Regions from separate parts of the Clostridium sp. B9 genome, predicted to be linked through region 2. Evidence: riboswitches for the same ligand, from Rfam matches in the RefSeq annotation. Region 2 holds a riboswitch; each other region holds the start of a gene.
What was found. Region 2 has a riboswitch for cyclic di-GMP ahead of ACQZHJ_RS01510 (MSCRAMM family protein). Riboswitches for the same ligand answer to the same signal wherever they lie in the genome.

Region 1 (7,874 bases), 900 kb from region 2:
ATATCCCGAGAATTACTAGATTTATTTAAGATTTCATAGTTATTCTCGTAATATTGTCTGCAAGTTTTATTAAAAAGTTATTTTTACATAGACTAAAAAGTTTTTAATTATTAATAATTAATCAGCATAACACCCATAATAAAAAATTTTTTCTTCCCACCAACCAAATGCAACTATGGCATTTACATCTGTAGTAACTAATTCGCCTAAGGAAACTAAAACTGATTCACCAGGAGAAATAATAATCTGGCTTCCGTCTAATACTAAAGTTGAAATTGGAGAAACAATTCTATTAAAGATTGGAATACCGTTTAATGGTGAGTTAATGCTAATTGAGGACTGAATTTTACCCTTAGGGATTGGTGGAGGGTTAATACCGATATTAGCACAACTTACTAGGCTACTATTTGTTCCAGTAGCAATAGATTTAAGATAAATTGTACCAGATAAGTTGCTACTAGAAAGATTAGTTATTGTTATTGCATTTAGATATATATTAACTCTTGAATTATAAGGATTAAGCAATAAGGCTATTGCTTTACTTGGCTGACCAATTATGGTAGGAGTTTGGCCTATAAAGTAATTTTCTATTTTAGATTCATAAAGATCAAAAGGAATAGATATTGTTTTAAAAGGCTTTTCATATGACATAACAATCACCTATAATAATTTATTTTTTGCATGTTTACTTTATATTATGATTAATTAAAAAATACAGTTACATATTTTTAAAAACGATAATAACATATATGATATTAATAAGTTGAGTTTTAAAGCATAAGTGTATTCTTTAGGAATATAAATATAAAGTAGTTGATTTCTACTACAATTATTTCTAAGGGGGAAAATAAGAATGAATTTTAGAGGTGTAATGAGTAAACGATTACTAGCTGTACTATGTTTAGCTTCAGTAACAACATCTTTATTTACTTTTGGAGCAAGTACTGAAGTTAAGGCTTCACAAAACACTCCATATGATCAAAAGGAGTCTTTAGCACCATTAGGACAAGGATATAGTATTGAAGATTTATTAAATTGGACTCCAGAAAGTGATCCAGATGCTAAATATAATAGAGCGAGTATAGAAATTCAAGACAGGTTTATGGGAGACATAGTTAATCAAAATGCTCATCCAGAGGCAAGAATAATGAATTGTGCTTTAACTAATACTCATAGTGATAATGCCCCTGTACAAGGGACAGAGTCTATAAATGCTTATGTATTCTCATACTGGCAGTATATTGATTCTTATGTTTATTGGGGTGGATCAAACAAAGGAATATTCTTATTACCTACAGCTGATGTAATAGATGCTGGACATAAAAATGGAGTTCCTGTTTTAGGAACAATAGGATTCCCATGGGGAAGCGGAGCTGGATATGTTGAGCAGGTAAGAGCATTCCTTCAAAAAGATGAAAATGGAAATTTTCCTGTTGCAGATAAAATGATTGAAATAGCTAATTACTATGGATTTGATGGATATTTCTTTAACCAAGAGTCTTATGGTTGCAATCAAAATGATGCTAACTTAATGATAGAAATGCTTGAATATATTAGAGAAAAAGACCCAGACATAGTTATTGGATGGTATGACTCAATGACGGTTAGTGGAGGTGTATCATGGCAAGATGCATTGAATGATAGAAATGCTCCCTTTTTCCAAAGTGGAGATAAAACAACTAGTGACCAATTCTTCTTAAACTATAACTGGAGCAAATGGAAGATAGATACTACAGTAAATACAGCAACTGGATTAGGAAGAAGTCCTTATGATGTTTATGCAGGATTAGATGTTCAGCAAAATGCTTATAATACAAATTTTAGAGTAGATCAATTATTAGATGAAAATGATAAGTTAAGAGTTTCATTAGCAATGTATTGTCCAAACTCTACATTCTCAATGGCTAAAGATGTTTATGATTTCTATAATCATGACCAAAAGTTCTGGGTTGGACCAACAGGAGATCCTTCAAGTTCAGATACTTCAGCATCATGGGTTGGATTAGCTAACTATGTTCCAGATAGATCAGCAGTGAATGATTTACCATTTGTAACAAACTTTAATTTAGGTCATGGAGAAGGTTATTATATAGATGGACAAGTATCTAGAGATGAGGAGTGGAACTATAGAGCACTTCAAGAATATCTTCCAACTTGGAGATGGATTGTTGAGTCAAATGGATCAAAGCTTACTCCAGATTTTGATTTCAAGACAGCTTATAATGGAGGTTCATCTTTAAAAATTCAGGGTAACTTAGAGGCTGCAAATCCAAATCATGTTAAGCTTTATAGTACAGATTTAGATATAGAAAAAGCGTCTACAGAATTATCAATTGTTTATAAAACAGAGTCTGCACCAAACATGAAGGTTGGATTATGTTTTGGAGACACTTATGATTATGAAAATTTTACTTTCTTTGATGTAACTGAAAATAGTAATGGAAAATGGACAGAAGTTAAGATTCCGTTAGGAGATCATTTAGGAAAAACTATTTCAGGAGTTTCTTTAGAATTTGCAAGTGAAGCAGATATAGAAAACTTCGAAATTAATATAGGTCAGTTATCTATAGAGGATACTGAAGCAAATAATAAAGGATTAAAAACTAATAAGGTTATTTTAGAAGATTCAATGGTTCATCATGCAAATAGTGCAGAGGCTAGAATTTACTGGGATGGATTAGAGGTTGGAAATGAAGAAGATTTAGCTTTCTATGAAATATATAGAATTAATCTAGATGGTTCAAAAGAACTTATGGGAGCAACCCCAAATGATGCTTACTATGTACAAGATTTCGCAAGACATGGTGATGAAATGAACTTTGAAATTGAAGTAGTTCCAGTAGATATAAATTACAATAGGGGAACTGGTTCAAGGGTTATTTTTGATTGGGGTATAAAACATGATGCAACTGAGGTTCCAGAAAATAAAGAACTTGTTAACTTTGCATTAAATAAGCCGGTCAGAGCTAGTAGAGAAAATAGTGGAGAACCTGCTATGAAAGCCGTTGATGGTACTGTTGAAAATAATAGTAAGTGGTGTGCAACTAATGCATACTCAGGATGGTTAGAAGTTGATTTAGGAGAGCCGCAAACTGTTCAAAGATGGGTGGTTAAGCATGGTGAAGCCGGTGGAGAAGCTAAGGAAACAAATACAAATGATTTTGCTTTAGAAGTTTCTTATGATGAAGGACAAACTTATGAGCCAGTCGATACTGTAAGAGGAAATACCGATGCCATTACTGATAGAAATTTAGTAGAGCCAGTTACTTCTCAATACTTTAGATTAAGAATAGATGACTCAGGAAATTCACCATGGAGTGCAATAAGAATATATGAATTCCAATTATTTGAGGACACTTACACAGAACAAGTTGATTATATTCCTATGAGGTTTGTAAGTGCTAAGAATAATATTGGGTCAGATGATTCTGTAGCGATTACAAGAGGAAAAGAAGGACAAACAGTAAATCTTTATAAATCCATAGGAGATGAAACTCCATTTGCTACTAAAACTATTGATGGAAATGGAGAAGCTAAGTTTGAAGGATTAGATTTAGGAAGTGATGAAGGAAGAGTTTATTATGCTATAGCTGAAGAGGGAAAAGAAGAAAGCTTAAGAATGAGCGCTGAATATGAAAATGAAGCTTGGACTGAAACTAATATTCCAGGAAGTTATGAACTAAAACCTTATATAGCACCAGGAACTACTGTAGAATCTTCAAACTATGGAACATTAGAAATAAAAGGATTAGATGAAGGAGACATAGTAAGTCTATATTCAAGTATGGATTCAATTCTTCCAGAAAAGACTTCAGTTAAGGTTGGAGTAGGAGAAAGTTCTGCAATATTAGATAGAATAGAAGTAAGTAAGGATGGAGGCTCATTTATATTAGAAGTTAAGAATCCAGGTAAAAAGGCTGTTAGATATGAAGTTAAGTATAATGGCTTTGGAGAATTTGAAATGGAAGTAAAAGTTGAAGCTCCAAGAAATCTAAAGGCATTAGATGTTCAAAAAAGAAATGTAAAGTTAGGATGGGAAGCTCCAGAATCAACTTATGGATTAGAAGGTTATGTAATTTATAAGGACGGTAAAAAGATTGCAGAGGTTGGAAAGAATATTACAGAGTATAACGTTGAAAAATTAAACAGGCATACAATTTATAACTTTAAAGTAGCGGCTAAATACTCAAGTGGAGAGTTATCACAAAAAGAATCATTAACTTTAAGAACTGCTAGATAAAAACTTGAAATTTAAAAATTAAAACTACTGTTATTTAATATAACAGTAGTTTTTTATATAATAATTCAATAAAAAAATAGTGTTTTTTTAAATAAAGCATAAAAATATAAAAAAATAAATAAATTTTATACATAAATTGTACAAGATGTGATATTATTTTATTAAATAAAATTTAATAGGCAAACTTAGGGAAACCTAAGGACGCAAAGCTATAGGGACTAAAGTTTAAATAACAATGTTAGCCAGTTGCCAAAAGGTATATATTATTATACATTTTGTTTTATTAATTTTAATAGTTTTAAGTATTATTGACTTATTTCTATATAATTTTATGCATCTTGGCTACTCGTAAAAGAGTAGCTTTTTTTAGTATTTCTTTTGGGAAATGGGCTAAAAACAGGGGGTAAAAACACTTATGTTAAAGAAAAAAATTTCATTAATTATTGTTGCTGCAGTAATATCGAATTTTTCTACGCCTGCTATTATAACCTTAGCAGATGAAGTTCAAAAGGAAAAAGTTGTATTAACTGAAGTTAAGGAAAATACTGAAGATGAAAATTCAACAGAATCTACAGTTAAAAAATTTGATTTATTAAATGCTACTAATATTGAAGAGTATAATAAAGCATTTAAAGTTCAAAGAGAAAAAATAAAGTCAATAATTAATAATGGGGGACAATATGGAAGTTCATCAATAGACAAAGCAATAGATGGAGATCTTAAAACTCATTGGGAAACAGGTACTCCAAATAGAACAGATTTTAAGAATGAGGTTATAATTGAATTAACTGAACCTACAGTAATTAATAGAATAGTTTATGGTGCAAGACGTGATTCTGCTATGGGAAAAGGATTTGCAAGAAAGTTTAAATTATATGCTTCAACAAGTGAAAATGAAGACGATTTTAAATTAGTATGCAATGGAGATTATTCAAAATCAAATAGTGATATAGTTGAGATTAAATTTAAACCTACAGAATTTAAACGTTTAAAATTTGTTTTTGATGAAGCAAATCAAGATTGGGCTAGTGCTGTTGAATTCATGTTATACAAACCAGATGAAATTTTAGATAAGATGAATAGATTATTTAAAGATAATACATTAAGTCAGGTTAATGATGAGTTTAATACAATAGAAAAATTAGAATCTTTAGAAGAGGAAGTAAAAACACATCCTTTATATAATTCATTTAAAGAAGATATAGAGAATGCAAAAATGATACTTAAGAGTAGTAAAATTGAGATGGAAGAGGCTGAAGTAAATAAGTTTAATTTACAAGATAATGAAGAGTATAATAAGCTTTTTGAAATAGATAATAGCAATATAGAGTCAATAAGTACTAATGGTGGTCAATATCTTTCTCAGAATATAAAGAATGCAATAGACGGAAATTTAAAAACTTATTGGGAAACAGGCAGATCAAATAGTAGTAATTTTAATAATGAAGTAGAAGTTACTTTTAAAAATAATACTAAATTAAGTAGAGTTGTATATGGGGCAAGGCCTAGTGACAATAAAGGTTTTGCAGAAGAATTTGAGATATATGGTTCAACCACGTCTAAAGGAGATACATATCAATTAGTTGCAACAGGATCATATTATAAAACAAGTGGATTTATAGAAGCAAAATTTAAAGAAACTGAGTTTAAAAGACTTAAATTTGTATTTAAAAAATCTGATCAAAACTGGGCAACTTTATCAGAAATTAAATTTTATAAAAATGATGAATTAGCGGATAAGGTAGAGAACATATTTACAGATAAAACATACTCAGATTTAAAGGAAGAGTTTAAAAATATTGAATACATAAATGGTTTAGAACAAGATATTAAAGAGCATCCTTTAAAGGATGAGATGAGTTCAAAGTTAGAAATTGCAAAGGAAATATTAGATAATAAAATTGATTCTAAAAATACAAAATTTGTTGCTACTCAATATGGAGATTTAGCTAGATATGGTAGTGAAGTTTTAAGAATGTCAAGTATGGGAGAGAACTTCCAAGTAACAGGACTTTATGCATTACCAGGGGATAAATTAAAAGTTTATGTAAATGCTGAGTCAGGAAAATCAATGCCAAGATTAATATTTTCACAAAATGAAGGAAGTTATAGTAGTTGGAGAAGAACTATAAATTTACATAATGGAGTAAACGAAATAGTTGTTCCTACAATAAATAGAGATGGAAACTATAAGACTAATCCTAAAGCAGGTGGAGCGATATATATAGAAAATCCATATACTCCAGAAGAGCAAGGACAAGCTCCTATTATAAGAATTGAAGGAGCCCAAAGATTTCCTTTATTTAAAGAAGGAGATAATGAAGAGGAGTTTAAAAACTTTTTAGTAGAATATAAGAAAAAATTAGATGAAGATAATGAAGCAGGAACTAATAAAGTTTTAGATATTGCTGAGGTTGATTCAGATAAAATCACATTATCGGGAACTACAACTGGAGCCTATGATGCATATATAACTAAAGGGGTTAAACCAAGTGAAACTACTACTTTTTGGAATGAAACTATGAAGGAGTTATTTAAATATTATGGTTTTGATGGAAGTAGTGAAGTCAATACACCTAAAAACATAAAAGAACATATGAGATTAGCTCAGCCTTTTGGAGCAATGTATGCTGCCGGAGATCATGTTGGTGTTCAAAAAAGTGCTATGAGTTCAATGCTAAATCCAAGTGCCATAAAAGGGGGTTATTGGGGATTCATACATGAAATAGGCCATAGAATGGATACTAATGGGCGTACATGGGGAGAAGTTACCAATAATATGCTACCTATGTATATGGGAGTTCAATTTAATAATATAGATAATAGAATACCATATCAGTCAGAAATTTATCCTAATGTTGCACCAAATGAAAGAGATGAGGAGTTTATCCATGGTGATTATTTTGAAAGTTTAGGATTGTTCTGGCAACTTCAAATGTATGATTCTAATTATTGGCCAACTCTAAACAAACTTTATAGAGAAAGAAAACCATCACCTAAGAATGAACAAGAAAAGAGGGATATATTCGTTGAGTATTCATCTGATGCATTAAATTTAGATTTGTCAGAGTATTTTAAACGACATGGTTTTGTTGCAAGTAAGGAAATTGTAGAAAAGTTAAATAAATATAATAAGCCTTCTAAAAAGATATGGTATTTAAACAACAGCTCTATAAATTATAAAGGACCTTCAATAGATGAGAGCAAAAAACCTACTATGAATTCTGAAATAGAAGAAAATAACTTTGGACAACCTCAACTTAAATTTTCTTCTGATATACCTAAAGAGCAATTATTAGGATATGAAATAACAAGAAATGGTGAAGTAATTGGATTTACTACAGAAACAAACTTTACGGATAAGACAGCACATTCTAATACAAAATATGAGTATAAAGTAAGAGCATATGGAAAAGATTTATCTACTTCAAATGAAAGTGATCCTGTTAACTATGAAGTTCAAAGAGCGTATGTAAACTTTGATAAAAGTAACTGGGAAGCTAAAACAAATTATCTAACAGTTGATAGAATGGAAGCATCAAAAGGAATTGATGAAAAATATTCAAAGTATGGTATTTTCCAAACTAGGAAAGTTACTGATGATGAAATCAAAAAAGGAATAAGAAATCCTATG
Region 2 (7,874 bases):
CATTTACTGCATTGACAGGTGCTACAGCACATATAATACATGGGGGTACTGATATTGTAGGTCTTATTATTTGTGGAGGTTTTGCATTAATATTTTCAAGAATATCAGCTAAATTTGCTAATAAAATAGATGATATTAAATTAAATAAAATATCAGGATTATTTTTAATAGCTTTTGGAGTAATATTATTATTACTTAAATATTTTGGGCATGTAATTTAAGTAATATAATAAATAGAAAAATTTGACTAAATAAATGAATGAGAGTATTATTTATTTTAATAATTAATTTCATACAAGATATTTAAACATATGAGAGGAAGTAAATTTATGAGAAATTTAAAATTATTTTTAAGTTATTTATGTGGAGAATTTAATAATGATGAGCAAATATTTGAAGAAAATGAAAGTGGACAAGTTTCTCATCCAAAGGCAAAACATATAACGGGTATTTGCAATGATAAGATTAAAAATTTACCAAATAACTTTAATGGATATTTTGTTATAGAAGAAAGCTACTATGAGCAAGGAAAGTTTAAAAATATATTGCCTCATTTATTTTTATTTACTGAAAATGAAGATAAAAATGTTGTTTTAACTTCTTATGATTTACCAAGCAATATTTCAAAAGAAGAGTTTAGAAATGATAATGAATCATTAATTATGGATTATAAAGAACTTAAAATATCAGAAAAATTTACTCCTATGATTTATAAGTTTAAAAATGATGGCTTTGAAGGTGAGAGTATAAGTCATTTTACTCCAGAAACTACATTTAAGTTAAAAGAAAGAACTGAAGATGGAACTTTATATGTAAGTGAAGTCTTTGAGAAAAATGGAAAAATTACATTTGGATTTGTTAATCCTATAATATATAAAAAAATAAAATAATAATTTGATAAAGGTTGTTATCTAAAATTAGGTAACAACCTTTATTTGATTTCTAAATGTAAAATATTTACAAAAATATGCAAAAATAAAGAAATAGGGCTTTAGTTCTATTTAATTTGAATAAATGAGCTAAAATGCGATTTTATTTTTTAAATGAAAAAGTATATACTAATTATATGGTAAATATTTACAATATAATGGTGATTTAAGTTATATTATATAGAATTATATGTTATTAAATTGGGGGGAAGTTAAAATGGAGAGGCTATTAAAAGAATATTCAAATGAGGAAGTATTTAAAGCACTTAAGATAGTAACGGAATTAAAACTAGAGAGAGAACATGGAATTCTACCAGAATTCATAAGAGGAAGAGTATCAGAGATTTCAGAAGAAGATTTTGATTTAATACAAGCATATAATTATTATATGAGAGAACTAAGAAGGGGATCAGTTCTCTTAAGTGAAGAGGAAGTAGAAAAATGTGGATTTAAAAGCCGTCTAGCAATAGATGTTGAAATAAAGGATTTAATAATATTTTTAAATACTCAACCTAATATAGAAACTTTATATTCTTGTTCTGGACATCAGTTTGTTAGAGGACAAATAACATTTAAAGGATTATTAAAATTTCCTCAAGTTGAAGATTTTAAAGTAGAGTATGCAGATGAGAGAGATGAAACTAAAGTTAGTTTTGATATACCAGAGAGAAGTTATGACTATTTAAATAAGCTTAGAAAATTATATAATTATTTTTATTTGATAAATTATAATAATTTAAAAACTTTAACTAGAGATGAAGTTAACAATATAAAAATAAAAGAAAGTAAAGCGGTTTAAAAGTAATATTGTTTTAAAATATAAATAAAAAGGCTAAACAAATATAAATTTAGTTTAGCCTTTTTATTTTAGTTTTAATATCATTATTTAATGAACTTCATAAATATCTGAAAGTTCTAATTCTATATTTTTATCATCAGTTATATAGTCAACCAAATTATTACTATCTTCAGTATGATCAAGTCTTATATTAGGTAGCCAAACTATAAATTCGGTGCCAGAGGTATCATCACTTATTAATTCAACTTTCCCTCCATGTAAATCTGCAATAGACTTAACTATACTAAGTCCAATACCACTACCTTCATTTCTTCTTTTTAAAGATTTATCAGCTTGAACGAAGCGATCAAATATAGAGGCTTGCATTTCCTTTGGAATTCCCATTCCGTTATCTTTTACACTAATTTTAACCCAATCATCTAAAGCTATTAAATCAACAAATATTTCACCATGATTTGAGGTGAATTTTATTGAATTAGAAAGTAAATTCAAAATAAGTCTTTCAAGTTTAACAGGGTCACATTTTATAATATTTTCTTCTACATTTGTATCAAATATTATTGATATAAACTTGTTTTCAGCATGTGGAATCACCGATGAAACAATATTTTCAACAAGTGATACTATATCTCTATTTGTAAAATCTGCATTTAAAAAGCCAACGTCTATTTTACTAACATCAATTAAGTTATTGATAAGTCTAAGCATTCTATAGCAATTCATTTTTAAGCCTTTTTTATATTTATCATAAAAATCATTGAAGTTAAGTGGCTCTTTTTCATGTTTTGAGTTAAGTAATTGAACTGTAGAATATATTATATTAAGTGGAGTTCTAAGTTCATGAGATATATTAGCAAAGAATTCATTTTTTACTTGTTCATATGCTTTAGCTTCTCTAAATTTAACAGTTAAATTTTCAAGTTTTCTTTTTGATGTAAGGTTTTTAGCAACTATAACTTTTCCATAAGGAATACCATTGTCATCTGTTAATGACCTTATAATAGATTCTACGTAAACAACAGAATGTTTTCCAATGAGTTTGCATTTAACATTATCATCATCATTTTCTTTAAGTTGATTTATAATTTCATCATTTTTACCTAAAAGGTTTCTTATATGAAGTCCGTAGATTTCATCATAAGTATAATTAAGTACTTTCAGGACAGAGTGATTTACATAAGTTATATTTCCTTTTGGATCAACACTTATTATTAAATCCTGAATATTATTATTTATACAACTTAAAAGTTGTTCATTTTTCTTTATATTTTGTGAAAGTACGAATTCTTCTGTTATATCTTTTAAATTTAAAGCATAATAATTTTTACCTTCAACTGATAAAACTTGTGCATATAGGTTAACTATTTTATTAGTTTTTAATTTTAATTTACCTTCCCAGCTACCTTTAGTAAGTAATGATTTAATAGCATAAGCTTCATTAAGGTTATCTATAAAGACTGCATTATCAAAAAGGCTTTCTACTTCTTTTAATTGTTCCTCTAATGAGTTTGTTTTACAATAACGATCTCTAATAGTTTTATTTGTATATATAACTTTCTTGTTTCTATCATATAAAATTATAGAACTGCTAGTATTGAATTCAACTAAATGATAGAAAACCTGAAGTTCTTTTTGAAGTAGAGCACCATTTCTATTTTTTGTTATTATTTCATTAAAAACACCACTTATAGCAAGTAAAAATGAAAATATTGTAAGTAGTAATACTAAGTTATTATTAGCTTTATATAATGAAATAGTAGGGAATAATACTTCGCATATCCAGTAGATTCCTCTTAAAGCTATAAGAAGCATACTACCAACAATAAATGAGTATATAAGCTCTCTATCTTTTAAGCTTTTTATAGAAATAAATATACAAGCTATTATATATAGTAGTACTATTATGCTCATTAATTCTGCATATAAAAATACGTTATTTACAAAGAGATTATCAAAAAAGATTTTATAATTAATCATAGGAACTATAGTTGAAAATATAAAAACTAAAATAGAAGTAGTTACCTTATGTTTAATTAATATTTTTGCGATTCCGTTCTTATTAAAAGCAACATAAAAAAGAATACATATTCTAAAAATTGAATGTATGAATATAAATTTATCAAAAATTATTAGATTATGACCTTGTGTTACTAAAAGTTCAACAGATAAATTCATATAAATTAAGGAGATTATAAAAAAATCATCCTTTTTAGTGCTTGTATAATAAACAAGTGCACTTAGGTACGCCATAGCTCCTAGGATTAAAGCTAAATGCAATGCAAATGATGGTATACTACTTGTATTAACTATATTGGTAGGAGTAGTAGAATTGTAAATTTTATAAATAATATTTGTTAAAAATAGTCCGAACATAGAAAAAATCAAAAATATCGAGAATTTAATCTTTCTTCTAGTATTGTCTTTATCTTTATAATCATTAAAAATATGAAAAAATATTTGATTATCCATGTTTTTTAATCTCCTTAGTAAGAATCTGAACTTATATTTTATCTTATATTATCAATTTTATCATAATTAAATACAAATATTTACACTAAGTTTAATAAATATAAGTCTAATTTCTTCATAAATATTAATTACAATTAATTTGTTATTCTTAATTTGTTGAATTAAAGGTTCAAAAGTTTTAGTTATTTTAAAATTTTTAATTACTTTTGAATTAATATTTAGTGAAAAATAATAATAGGGAATATTTAGAGATTTTAAATTACAACTTAAGATAAATAAATGAAAAAAAATAACTGATTTTTAATATAAGATTATTTCAAAAAAGATAGTTATTTATTTTTATATTATCACTTATAAAAAAATATATTGAGATTATTTTGTAAAAAATATGTTTATTTTTAATAAATATATAATTAGGTTTTATTTGTTTATAATATTTAATACTAGGTAGTAGTTAAAATTAATTTATTATAAATAGATTTTAATTGACAAAAAACGACATATGATATATCATACATAAGTATTTAAATATATTTTATATTTTGATAATATTTTTTTTACATTTAAGATGAATAATTTAATTAACAAACGAAAATATAATAATTAACAATAGTAATGATGACATATATCCTTTATTTGGGCATCTGGGATATATTGAGTTAGTGATGCAACCGACTATTCTTTATAAATAAAATTATAAAGTTTTAGTCGTTTTTTTTTATTTGGATATTCAAATAATATGATAAAGGAGTGATTAAATGAGAGGAAGGAAGAAACAGATTTTTATTATTGCCATAGTAGCTTTTATTGCAATGGTGGTAAACATAATATCACCTGGAGTTATTGCATTCGGTCAGAGTTCAACTTCATTACAAAATAATAGTGCAGTTGAAATAACAAGTGTTAGCTTTGATAACAACGATGTAAGAGATGGGATGATAAAAACACTAAATATTCAATATAAAATTTTGGATAGAACTAAGTTGCAAGCTGGGGACAAAATAACAGTACAGCTCCCAGATATATTTAAGGATATAACGCCCAAATATCCAAAGGAGCACTTTTCAAGTGCTAGTGTAAATAATGGATTAGTTACTTTAATATTTAATGAGAATGTAGGAAGTGCAGTTCAAGGATACATAAATATAGAAATGACTGGAGATTCAAATATTGAAGACAAGACTTATCCAGTTGTTATTAAACTAGGAAATCAAACTGAAACTTTAGAATTAAATGGTCAAGGTAGAGGAACTGAGGGCGGTTCAGGAACATCTCCAGTTATGTATAAAGGTTCATATTTACCAATGGACTATACAGGTACAGGAATAATAAGTGATAGAAATGAACCTATTAAATATTACGTTGAAATTAATAGAGATAAGATACCTGAATTAAACAATGCAAGGTTTGTTGACAATATTCCTAAAGGAATGGTTTTAGATGTAAATAGCATATCAATAATAAAAAATGACTATTATGGTATTTCAACAGATGTTACTAAGGATTTCTTTGAAAGAGGTATAGCAAAAGCAACGAATAATTCTTTAGAAATAAACTTTGGAAATATACCATATGAGCAATATTCATTAACATATAATACATTAGTAATATCTAATGAACCAAGTTATGTTAATAATGCAACTTTATATCATGACAATACAGAGTCAAATTCAAGTTCAACTGCTAAGCTTGGATCAGATGCAGGAGCATTAAATGTTCACAAGATGGTAAATAAGACAAATGTCACAAATAATGCTGATGACCAAAATATTGAGTATCAGATAAAATTTGATTCTTATGGAACTTTTATAAAGGGAACTATGAGTATTACAGATACTTTAGATTCAAGATTAGCTGATATAAAAATTACTTCTACAAATCAATTTACTACATCATATGATAAGAATACTAGGGTATTAACTATTATTAATGATAAATCAAATATAAATCCTGGGGATGATGCTCATATTACAATAGAAGCTAGTATGAGGAATGTTCAACCTGGAGATACAGTGACAAATGTTGCTTATGTAAATGGAAATCCTACAGAAGAGGTTTCTACTAAAAAGAATCCAAAAGTGAATATAATTAAAATTGAAAAAGGTGATAAAACTCAAACAATGTTGGCTGGAGCTGTTTATTCAGTACAAAATAGTGAAGGTCAATCAGTAAAAGATGTTTATGGAAATATTGTTGGAGATATTACAACATTATCAACGGAACCAATAATATTAGAGTTACCTTATGGAAGTTATCAATTAGTTGAGAAAAAGGCACCAGAAGGATATAAAATAAATAATACTCCTATAACATTTCAAGTTACTGAGAATAGTAAAACAGTTAATGTAGTAGCTGAAGATGAATTAGTACCGACTACAGGTAATTTGATAATTAAAAAAACTGATGAAAATGGAAATTTACTTGATGGAGCTAAGTTTAGCTTAATGCAGGGTGATAAAGTTATCGTAACTGGAATAAGTCAAGATGGTTTAGTTAGCTTTAATAATATTAAAGCTGGAACTTATACAATTGTTGAAAATGAAGCACCTAAAGGATATATTGTAGCATCTGATGAAAATGTTGATATAGTTGCTGGTGAGACTTTAAACAAGACTATAGTCAATAATAAAATTAAGGGTAATATCCAGATAACAAAAGTAGATTCTACAGACAATAATAAGAAGTTACAAGGAGCAGAATTTACAGTTAAAAGTTTAGATGGAAAAATATCTGAGACAAAAGAAACAAATGGAGATGGATTAGTAGAATTTGATAATCTACCTTATGGAAGTTATACATATGAAGAAACAAAAGCACCAGAGGGCTATGTTTTAGATACAACTAAAGTTAACTTTGAAGTAACTGAAAATGGTAAGCTATTAACTTTTACTGCTGAGGATGATCCAATACAAGGGGATATTCAAATAAATAAGGTTGATTCAGAAACAGGAGATGAATTAGTAGGTGCTAAGTTTGAAATAAGAGATTCAGAAAATAACTTAGTTGATACTATAACAACAGATAAGCAAGGTGTTGCTACCTTATCTGGATTAAAGTACGGAGACTATACATTCCAAGAAGTAAAGGCACCAATTGGTTATGGAATTGACTCATCAAAAATTCCTTTTACAGTATCAGAGCATGGAAAAACATTAGAATTTACAGCTAAGAATACTAAAATAAAGGGCGGAATAAAAATAACTAAAGTAGACTCAGAAACTAAAAAGGTCTTAGAGGGAGCAATTTTCAACGTTAAGGATTCAAATGGAAATGTAGTTGGAACACAAGCTACTGGAGAAGATGGAATTGCAGAATTTAACAATTTACCTTTTGGTGAATATACATTTGAGGAAACAAAGGCACCGATAGGATATCAATTAAATAGTACACCAGTTAGTTTTTCTATAGCAGAAAATAATAAGATTGTAGAATTTACAGCTAATAATAATCTTATAAAAGGTGGAATAAAAATAACTAAGGTAGATTCTAAAACTGGAGATGTTTTAGAAAATGCTACATTCCAAATAAAAAATTCAGAGGGAGTTGTAGTAGGTACACAGACTACAGGTAAAGAGGGAATAGTTGAGTTTGATAATTTACCATATGGAAATTATACGTATGTGGAAACAAAAGCTCCAAAAGGCTATGTTTTAAACCCTACGGCAGTTAAATTTTCT
Region 3 (7,874 bases), 270 kb from region 2:
AATTCAAAGTACTATGAAAGATATTAGAAATGCAGTTGAAAATAAGATAAATAGACTTCCTATAAGATATTTTGATAGTAATAGTTATGGGGATGTTTTAAGTAGAATTACTAATGATGTTGATACTATTGCAAATGCATTACAACAAAGTTTTGTACAAGTAATAAATGCTTTCTTATCAATAAGTTTAGCTTTAATAATGATGTATTCTTTAGATGTTAAATTAGCATTATTAGCTACTTTAATAATTCCAGCAAGTATAATTATCACCAAGTTAATTGTAAGTAGGTCACAAAAATTATTTAATAGGCAACAAAAAGCTTTAGGTAATTTAAATGGAAAAGTACAAGAAATGTATAACGGATTTAATGAACTAAAATTATATGGAAAAGAAGATGATGCTTTAGATGAGTTTATGGAGGTTAATGGAGATTTATGCCAAGTTGGATTTAAAGCACAGTTTATATCAAGTATAATGTCACCTTTAATAAGTTTAGTGACTTACTTAGGAATAGCAGTTATAGGAGTAGTAGGTGCTATATCTGCTATATCAGGTATAATTACTGTTGGTAACTTACAAGCTTTTATACGTTATATTTGGCAAATAAACCAACCCCTATCTCAGGTAACTCAGTTATCTTCAGCAATACAGTCAGCTGTGGCTGCAGCAAATAGAGTTTTTGAGTTTTTGGATGAAAAAGAAGAAGTTAAAGACAAAGAAAATTCTATTAAACTTGAAAATCCAAAAGGAAATGTTTCTTTTGAGCATGTTAAGTTTGGATATAAAAAAGATACTGAGCTAATAGAAGATTTAAATGTAGAAGTAAAAAGTGGACAAATGGTTGCAATAGTTGGAAAGACTGGAGCAGGTAAGACAACACTTATAAATCTTTTAATGAGGTTCTATGATGTTGATAGTGGAGCTATAAAAATAGACGGTGTAGATATTAGAGAGATGAAGCGTGATGATTTAAGAGGAATGTTTGGTATGGTTCTTCAAGATACTTGGTTATTTAAAGGAAGTATTTATGAAAATATCAAATATGGTAGATTTGATGCTACTAAAGAAGAGGTAATAAAAGCTGCTAAAATAGCTAACGTTCATCACTTTATTAAAACTTTACCTGGGGGATATGACATGGTTTTAAATGAAGAGGCATCAAACATATCTCAAGGAGAAAAACAACTTATAACAATAGCAAGAGCAATACTTAAAAATCCAGAAATATTAATTCTAGATGAGGCAACAAGTTCAGTTGATACTAGATTAGAGTTATTACTTCAAAAAGCTATGAAAAATGTAATGAGTGGAAGAACAAGCTTCGTTATAGCACATAGGCTTTCAACTATAAGAAGTGCAGATTTAATTCTAGTAATGAATGATGGAAGAATAATTGAGCAGGGAACTCATGAAGAATTGATGAAGCAGGGTGGATATTATGAAACACTTTATAATAGCCAGTTTGCAGATAAAGAAGATGAATAAGTTCAAATAATAGAGGAGCTATACAAAGACTAAATAATAAGACTTGCAAACATATTCTATTTACAAGTTTTATTAAAAGGTGTCTAGGTATAGCTCCTCTTACTATAGTCAATATTTTAAACCAGTATTGATTTCTAGATATAGTTAGAAATCAATACTCATCTAAAAATAGACTTATTATACATTAGTATGTGATTTCTATAAAAGTTTGGATATCTCCTGTAAAGAAGATAAGATTAATCTATTGTAATAATCCTTTTAATAAGTTTCCATGTTTTATTTCATCTTTTGCTATATCTTTAAATTTAGGGAAGTTTTCTCCAAGTTTTTCATATACAGGACCACCATTAAGTTCAGCTCCTATTAACATCTCAAACACTTTTTTTCTTCCTAAATTTTTGTATGCTGCTTCTATTTCTTCAGCAGATTTGCTAATTGGTTTTAAAACTTCATTTGAATATTCCTTTATTATTGAAGCATGTCTTCCTTCATCAGCAGCTATTCCTAATAATATTTCTTTTTCTTCTTGTGAATTAGCTAATTCAGCTAGTTTTTTATAAACTAAAACTGCATCTAATTCTCCTTGTTGTAATTTTAATAACATTTCTCTTCCATTCTGTTCCATAAAAAAATCCTCCTAAGTAATTATTAATTTAAATTTTTTAAAATAAATTTTGTTAAATTAAATTGCATACAATTTAATTGATGAATTTATTTTAAGGTTTTTATAATTATATGTCAACTAAATTTTAAAAACAGAGCAAAGAAATAAGATAGTTTTGTTTAAAGCAAAACTATCTAAGGTTGTAAAAATTTTTTTCTATAAAGTAAACTATAACCATCCATGTCTTCTATATAAATAATATCAAAGTTATTTATATCATATATTTTTTGAGCTACAGCCTCTTTAGATTCTGTAGAAGTATAGAGATATAAATATTTTTTACCTTGTCTTTTTGCTTCTTCAATAGCAAACTCAAGTAGAGTTTTTCCTATTTTTTTTCCTCTATAATCTGGAGAAACACAATACCAACCAAGCCATATATTATCTTTTGAGTCGTTTTTTATAGTATATAATCCAATAATTCCTATAATAGATTTTAAATTATCTATGGCAATATAGTATTTTAGAGATAAAACATCACTATCATGATGTTTTTGGAATTTTTTTAAGTATTTTTTAGAAAGACTTGCTTTTAGTTCTTTAGATGGAGTGTAATCTTCATCAAAAAAGACAGAATCAACTAATTTACTTGCTTTTTTATAATATTTTTTTGATAAAGGTATGATTTTCATCAATATATACCTCCTAGATTAAAGCTTTTTATTATTGAATTTCACATGATGATAATATAATATTCAAATAAGTTGATATTATTGAAGGATAATATAAAAAATGTATGTTTTATAAATAATCACTGCTTCAAATAGAGTTTATAAATAAAAAATAGTATCACAAAAATTGATACTATTTTTTACTATTTGCAAACTTTATTTTTATAAAAGACACTACTATTAATAAGAGTATTATTAATAATAATATAATAATTATTATAAGTTTTTTATTTGTATGAGCGAATATATTCGTATTTTTTTGTGCAACTTCTATTTCTTTTTCAATTTGAGGAGTGATATCAGTTCTTTCTCCACGAACTAGCAATCTTTCAGTATTTATTCCATATGGATAACAAGTTAAAAGAGTAACGTAATCTTTTCCTTTTATTATTTTTAACTCATCAATTTGATCAGGATGAACAACTTTAATTTGATTTACTTTGTAAGCCATTTTTTTCTTAAAAATATGAATGAAAAAAATATCACCTTTTTTTAGTTTATCAATATCAGTAAATAGTTTTTGATTTGTTAATCCTGTGTGAGCAGCTAAAACAGAATGAGTACTTTCTCCCCCAACTGGGAATGAGGTACCTTCTAACATTCCAATACCTTTAGTTAAGGTATTAGGATCAGTACCAAAATATATAGGTAAATTTAATTTTATACTAGGAACTTCTAGGTAGCCAAGTATATCACCTTGTTTTATACCTAAGTTAGATGGTAATTCATTTAGTGCAATTCCATAAATAAAATTAAAGGTTTTTATAAAATAGCCGGTTGCATCACTAACTCAATATACCCCAGATGCCCAAACACAGGATATATGTCAACGTTTCTATATAAATATTAAGTTATTCTTTTATTGTGATTTATTACTAATTTTGTAGCGATATGTATATTATAATATAGAAAATATTTTGTCAAATTTAATAAAATATTATTTTTATTAAAATAATATTTTATAACGTATACAATTAATGAGTGTTTTTTTTATTATATAATTATTTGATGAAATTATAAAAAAAATCAAATAATTTGTAAATTGTTTGAAGTAAAACTATTATATTAAAAATAAAGAAAAATTTAATATAAATTTAAATAATTGGATTAAGTGAAAAAATAAATATATTATTAATATTAAATTATAAAAAAAGTAACTTAAATATTAATAATACTACAATTATAAAATGTATACTATATTATATTGAGAAATATGTCAAATGATGGTTTAAAACTGTTTTTATAAAATTATTAATTTTAACAATTAATAATAAAAAATTAACATTTATAAAAGCAATTATACGGAATAAAATAATTTTAAAGAAGAAATATTCGGAAATTTATATATTATATTACTTTAAACATTATAATTAATATAAAGTTTTGAGTAGATTTTTCTATTAGAGAATATAAAAATATGTTGAAACTTTATATTCTATTTAATATACTAGAATAGTTGTGCTTAAAGAAAGCTAAGTAAGTTCAATAAGATTTTACTTAGTTATTTTTAGTATTTAGATTATTTTAATAACAGAGAAAAAGGCAATTCCTTAATACCATTTAATAAAGGATAGATTAATATATTCAGATGTTAATTATTATTAATGCAATGTTAAGTAGAATTAGAAGAAAATAAGTTATTAGATAATGAGCGGATTTTAAAAATCTATATAATAGATAAAACAAATGAAAAATTTAGCATTTATATATGTTGAATAAACAAAGGAAGGTGTTTATGGAAAAATTAAAAAAAGAGTGGTTTGGAAATGTTAGAAAAGAGTTAATAGCAGGTATAGTTGTTTGTATGGCTCTTATTCCAGAAGCCATAGGCTTTACTATAGTGGCAGGGGTTGATCCTATGGTAGGAGTTTACTCATGTTTTTGTATTTCTGTTATTATTTCTATATTTGGTGGAAGAACAGGGATGATATCGGCAGCAGCAGGGTCAATGGCTTTAGTTCTTGCTAGTTTGGTTAGGGAATATGGAGTAGAGTATATGTTACTTGCAACAATACTTACTGGAGTATTTCAAGTTATATTTGGATTTTTAAAGATAGGAAAACTATTAAAGTTTATTCCAAAGCCAGTTATGATAGGTTTTGTTAATTCATTAGGGATAATGATGTTTATGGCTCAAGTGGATCATTTTAAAGGTGACTATATGTTACTTGTTCTTGGAGCAATAGGAATAGCTATAATATATATATTACCAAAATTTACAAAGGTTATTCCATCACCAATAGTTGCAATCATAGTTATTAGCACAATAGTTTTAGGAACAGGAATGGATGTTACTAGTTTAGGTGACATGGGAAGAATAACTAAGGAGTTACCAACTTTTTTAATTCCTGATGTACCATTAAATCTTGAAACTTTAAAAATAATATTACCTTATTCAATTTCACTTTCAATAGTTGGATTAGTTGAATCATTATTAACAGCTCAGCTAGTTGATGATATAAATGATGATCCTAGTGATAAAAATAAGGAATGTGTTGGGCAAGGTTTGGCTAATATAGTAACAGGTTTCTTTGGAGGAATTGCAGGATGTGGAATGATTGGACAAACCGTAATTAACCAAGAGTATGGTGGAAAAGGAAGACTATCTACTTTTACAGCAGGAGCTTCAATGCTTATATTTGTAATTTTATTTAACGGACTATTCTTAAGAATACCAGTAGTAGCCTTAGCTACAGTTATGGTAGTTGTTTCAATAACAACATTCAATTGGGGTTCATTAAAGAGAATGAAGCATGTACCAGTTACAGACACTATTGTTATGTTAACAACAGTGGGAATAGTGTTATTGACACATAACTTAGCTTATGGGGTAGTGGCTGGAGTAATTCTTAGCGCAGTATTCTTTACAGCTAAGATTTCACATGTTCATGTTGAAAAAATAATTAAAGATAATAATGTTAGATATAAGTGTAATGGACCTTTATTTTTTGCCTCAACAACAGCATTTATCAATAAATTTGATTATTATGAAGATGTAAAAGAAATTGATATAGATTTAGCTCACATGAAAATATGGGATGAGTCAGCAGTTGATGCTATAGATAAAGTAGTTATAAAATTCCATAAGAATGGTACAAAAGTTAACTTAATAGGAATGCATAGAGATTGTGAACAGCTATTAGAGAAAATAGCAATACATAATAAACCTAATGGCTTAAATGCTGAATTAGGTCACTAAAATAGAGAAAGACTTATAAAGAGGATTTTAAGTTTAAATAGATTAAAATCTTTATTTGTAGGTCTTTTTTTAAAATAGATATAATTTACAATAAAGGTTTGTGATGGTATTCTGTATACATACTATTAGTATGTATAAGTAAGAAGTATGATGATATTAAAATAAGCATGAAGTTTATTTTGAATGAAAAACCAGTTTTATTTAAAGCGATTTTAATAATTTCAGCTTTAAACTTATTCTTAAGTTCTATGATAGTTGTTGGAATGCCTGCATTAATAACACAAACTTTAAAATTAAGTGATAGTTTATATGGAATATCACAAGGAGTTTTAGCTATAGGATCAGTTTTAGGAGGAATATCAGTTGGAATATTTCATAAAAAGCTAAATATTAAAAACTCAAATATCTTAGTGTTATTTGCATCAATAGCATTACTACCAATGGTAATTGTATTTTTAATTCCAGTTCCAGAATTCATAAGTTATGTAGTAGTTTCAGCAATGGGATTCTTAATTATGACATTTGCTACTATGTTTAGTATTCAAATGATGACATTTATACAAATACAAACTCCACCTGAAATAGTTGGAAAAGTTATATCATGTCTATTAGGAGTATCTTTATGTGCAATGCCAATAGGGCAGGCTTTATATGGATTCTTATTTCAAAAATATGGAGCAGCTCCTTGGAAAGTATTATTAGGAGCTATGATTTGTTCAACTATAATATCAGTTGTTTCAAAAAATATATTCAATAGATTACAAGAAGATAAAGAGACATCTAATGAAGCAGTAAATAAATAGAGTATTATAGAACTTTAGTAAGTTTCTATAATAAAAATTAAAGCTGTATAATATTAAATTTATACAGCTTTAATTTTACTCTTCAGAAACTATATCTATGCTTTGGAATTTGCTTTTTAAAACAAGTTTACGTAATAAAGAGTTATACATAAACGGGCATTTAAATAGTTTTGAAAAAACTTTAAGTCTTATTTTAAAAGTTTTTGCTCTATATTTTTTGTTTGGATTTTTGCTGTGTGAGTTTAATATTTTACTTAGATATTCAGCACTGTTTATAGCTGAACTTATTCCTTCTAGGGAACTTGGACTTATGAATCCAGCAGATTCTCCAATTAAGAAAGCATTATCTTTTCCACAACAAAAATCGGAGTATTTAGAAGGTCTTAGTACAAGACAAGCTTCAGTTTTTATAGGTTGTCCAAATTTAAAACCTAATTTTTCTAGTTTTTCTTTTTGCATTTCAAATCTTTCTCTGGCATTATCTAAGGGATAGGCACCACCAAATATAAAGTGGGAATCCTTTGAGATTGACCATGAACAACAATCAGTTATTTCATTATCAAATATACAAGAGTAGAATGGATTTTCATGCTCTTCAGAGAACCATTGTTGAATAGACATATAGGTTCTTATTTTTTTATTTGGATAAATAGTACGACGAACTAATGAATTAGCTCCATCAGCACCAACTAAATACTTAGTTAAAATAGTATGTTTCTCTCCATTTTCAGAAAAGGTAACTTTATATCCTTCAGCGACTTTTTCTATTTTAGTACAAGCAGAGTTATTATAAATATCAACGTTACTTGGAATGAGTGATTTAAGCCATAAATCAAATTTATGACGATTAAGGTTTATATAAAATCTTTGGTAATGACGAATTAAATTATGTTTTACATCTATGGTTTTTACTGCAAAAATTTGAGGATCAACTAGAATATCCTTTGGAAGAGTCATATCAAACTTTGCAAAAACTTTTTGTGCATCTGAGGATAGTAACCCTCCACAAGGTTTTTGAAATCCATCTTCAAGAGTATTCTTTTTATCTATA

Region 1: another riboswitch for cyclic di-GMP. It lies ahead of ACQZHJ_RS05510 (NPCBM/NEW2 domain-containing protein); the one in region 2 lies ahead of ACQZHJ_RS01510 (MSCRAMM family protein).
Region 3: another riboswitch for cyclic di-GMP. It lies ahead of ACQZHJ_RS02655 (class C sortase); the one in region 2 lies ahead of ACQZHJ_RS01510 (MSCRAMM family protein).

What each region holds. Positions count from the first base shown of each region.
Region 1 is NZ_JBNWKA010000003.1:1,211,152-1,219,025, forward strand. It holds gene ACQZHJ_RS05500 (DUF6143 family protein) at 118-651, opposite strand; gene ACQZHJ_RS05505 (endo-beta-N-acetylglucosaminidase) at 854-4,240, shown strand; cyclic di-GMP riboswitch class I at 4,409-4,494, shown strand; gene ACQZHJ_RS05510 (NPCBM/NEW2 domain-containing protein) at 4,656-7,874, shown strand, end outside.
Region 2 is NZ_JBNWKA010000003.1:310,944-318,817, forward strand. It holds gene ACQZHJ_RS01490 (sulfite exporter TauE/SafE family protein) at 1-221, shown strand, start outside; gene ACQZHJ_RS01495 (hypothetical protein) at 330-890, shown strand; gene ACQZHJ_RS01500 (hypothetical protein) at 1,147-1,728, shown strand; gene ACQZHJ_RS01505 (ATP-binding protein) at 1,816-4,197, opposite strand; cyclic di-GMP riboswitch class II at 4,800-4,883, shown strand; gene ACQZHJ_RS01510 (MSCRAMM family protein) at 4,956-7,874, shown strand, end outside.
Region 3 is NZ_JBNWKA010000003.1:576,850-584,723, forward strand. It holds gene ACQZHJ_RS02640 (ABC transporter ATP-binding protein) at 1-1,486, shown strand, start outside; gene ACQZHJ_RS02645 (ferritin family protein) at 1,728-2,111, opposite strand; gene ACQZHJ_RS02650 (GNAT family N-acetyltransferase) at 2,285-2,782, opposite strand; gene ACQZHJ_RS02655 (class C sortase) at 2,955-3,587, opposite strand; cyclic di-GMP riboswitch class II at 3,584-3,667, opposite strand; gene ACQZHJ_RS02660 (SulP family inorganic anion transporter) at 4,557-6,020, shown strand; gene ACQZHJ_RS02665 (MFS transporter) at 6,188-6,823, shown strand; gene ACQZHJ_RS02670 (FAD-binding protein) at 6,899-7,874, opposite strand, start outside.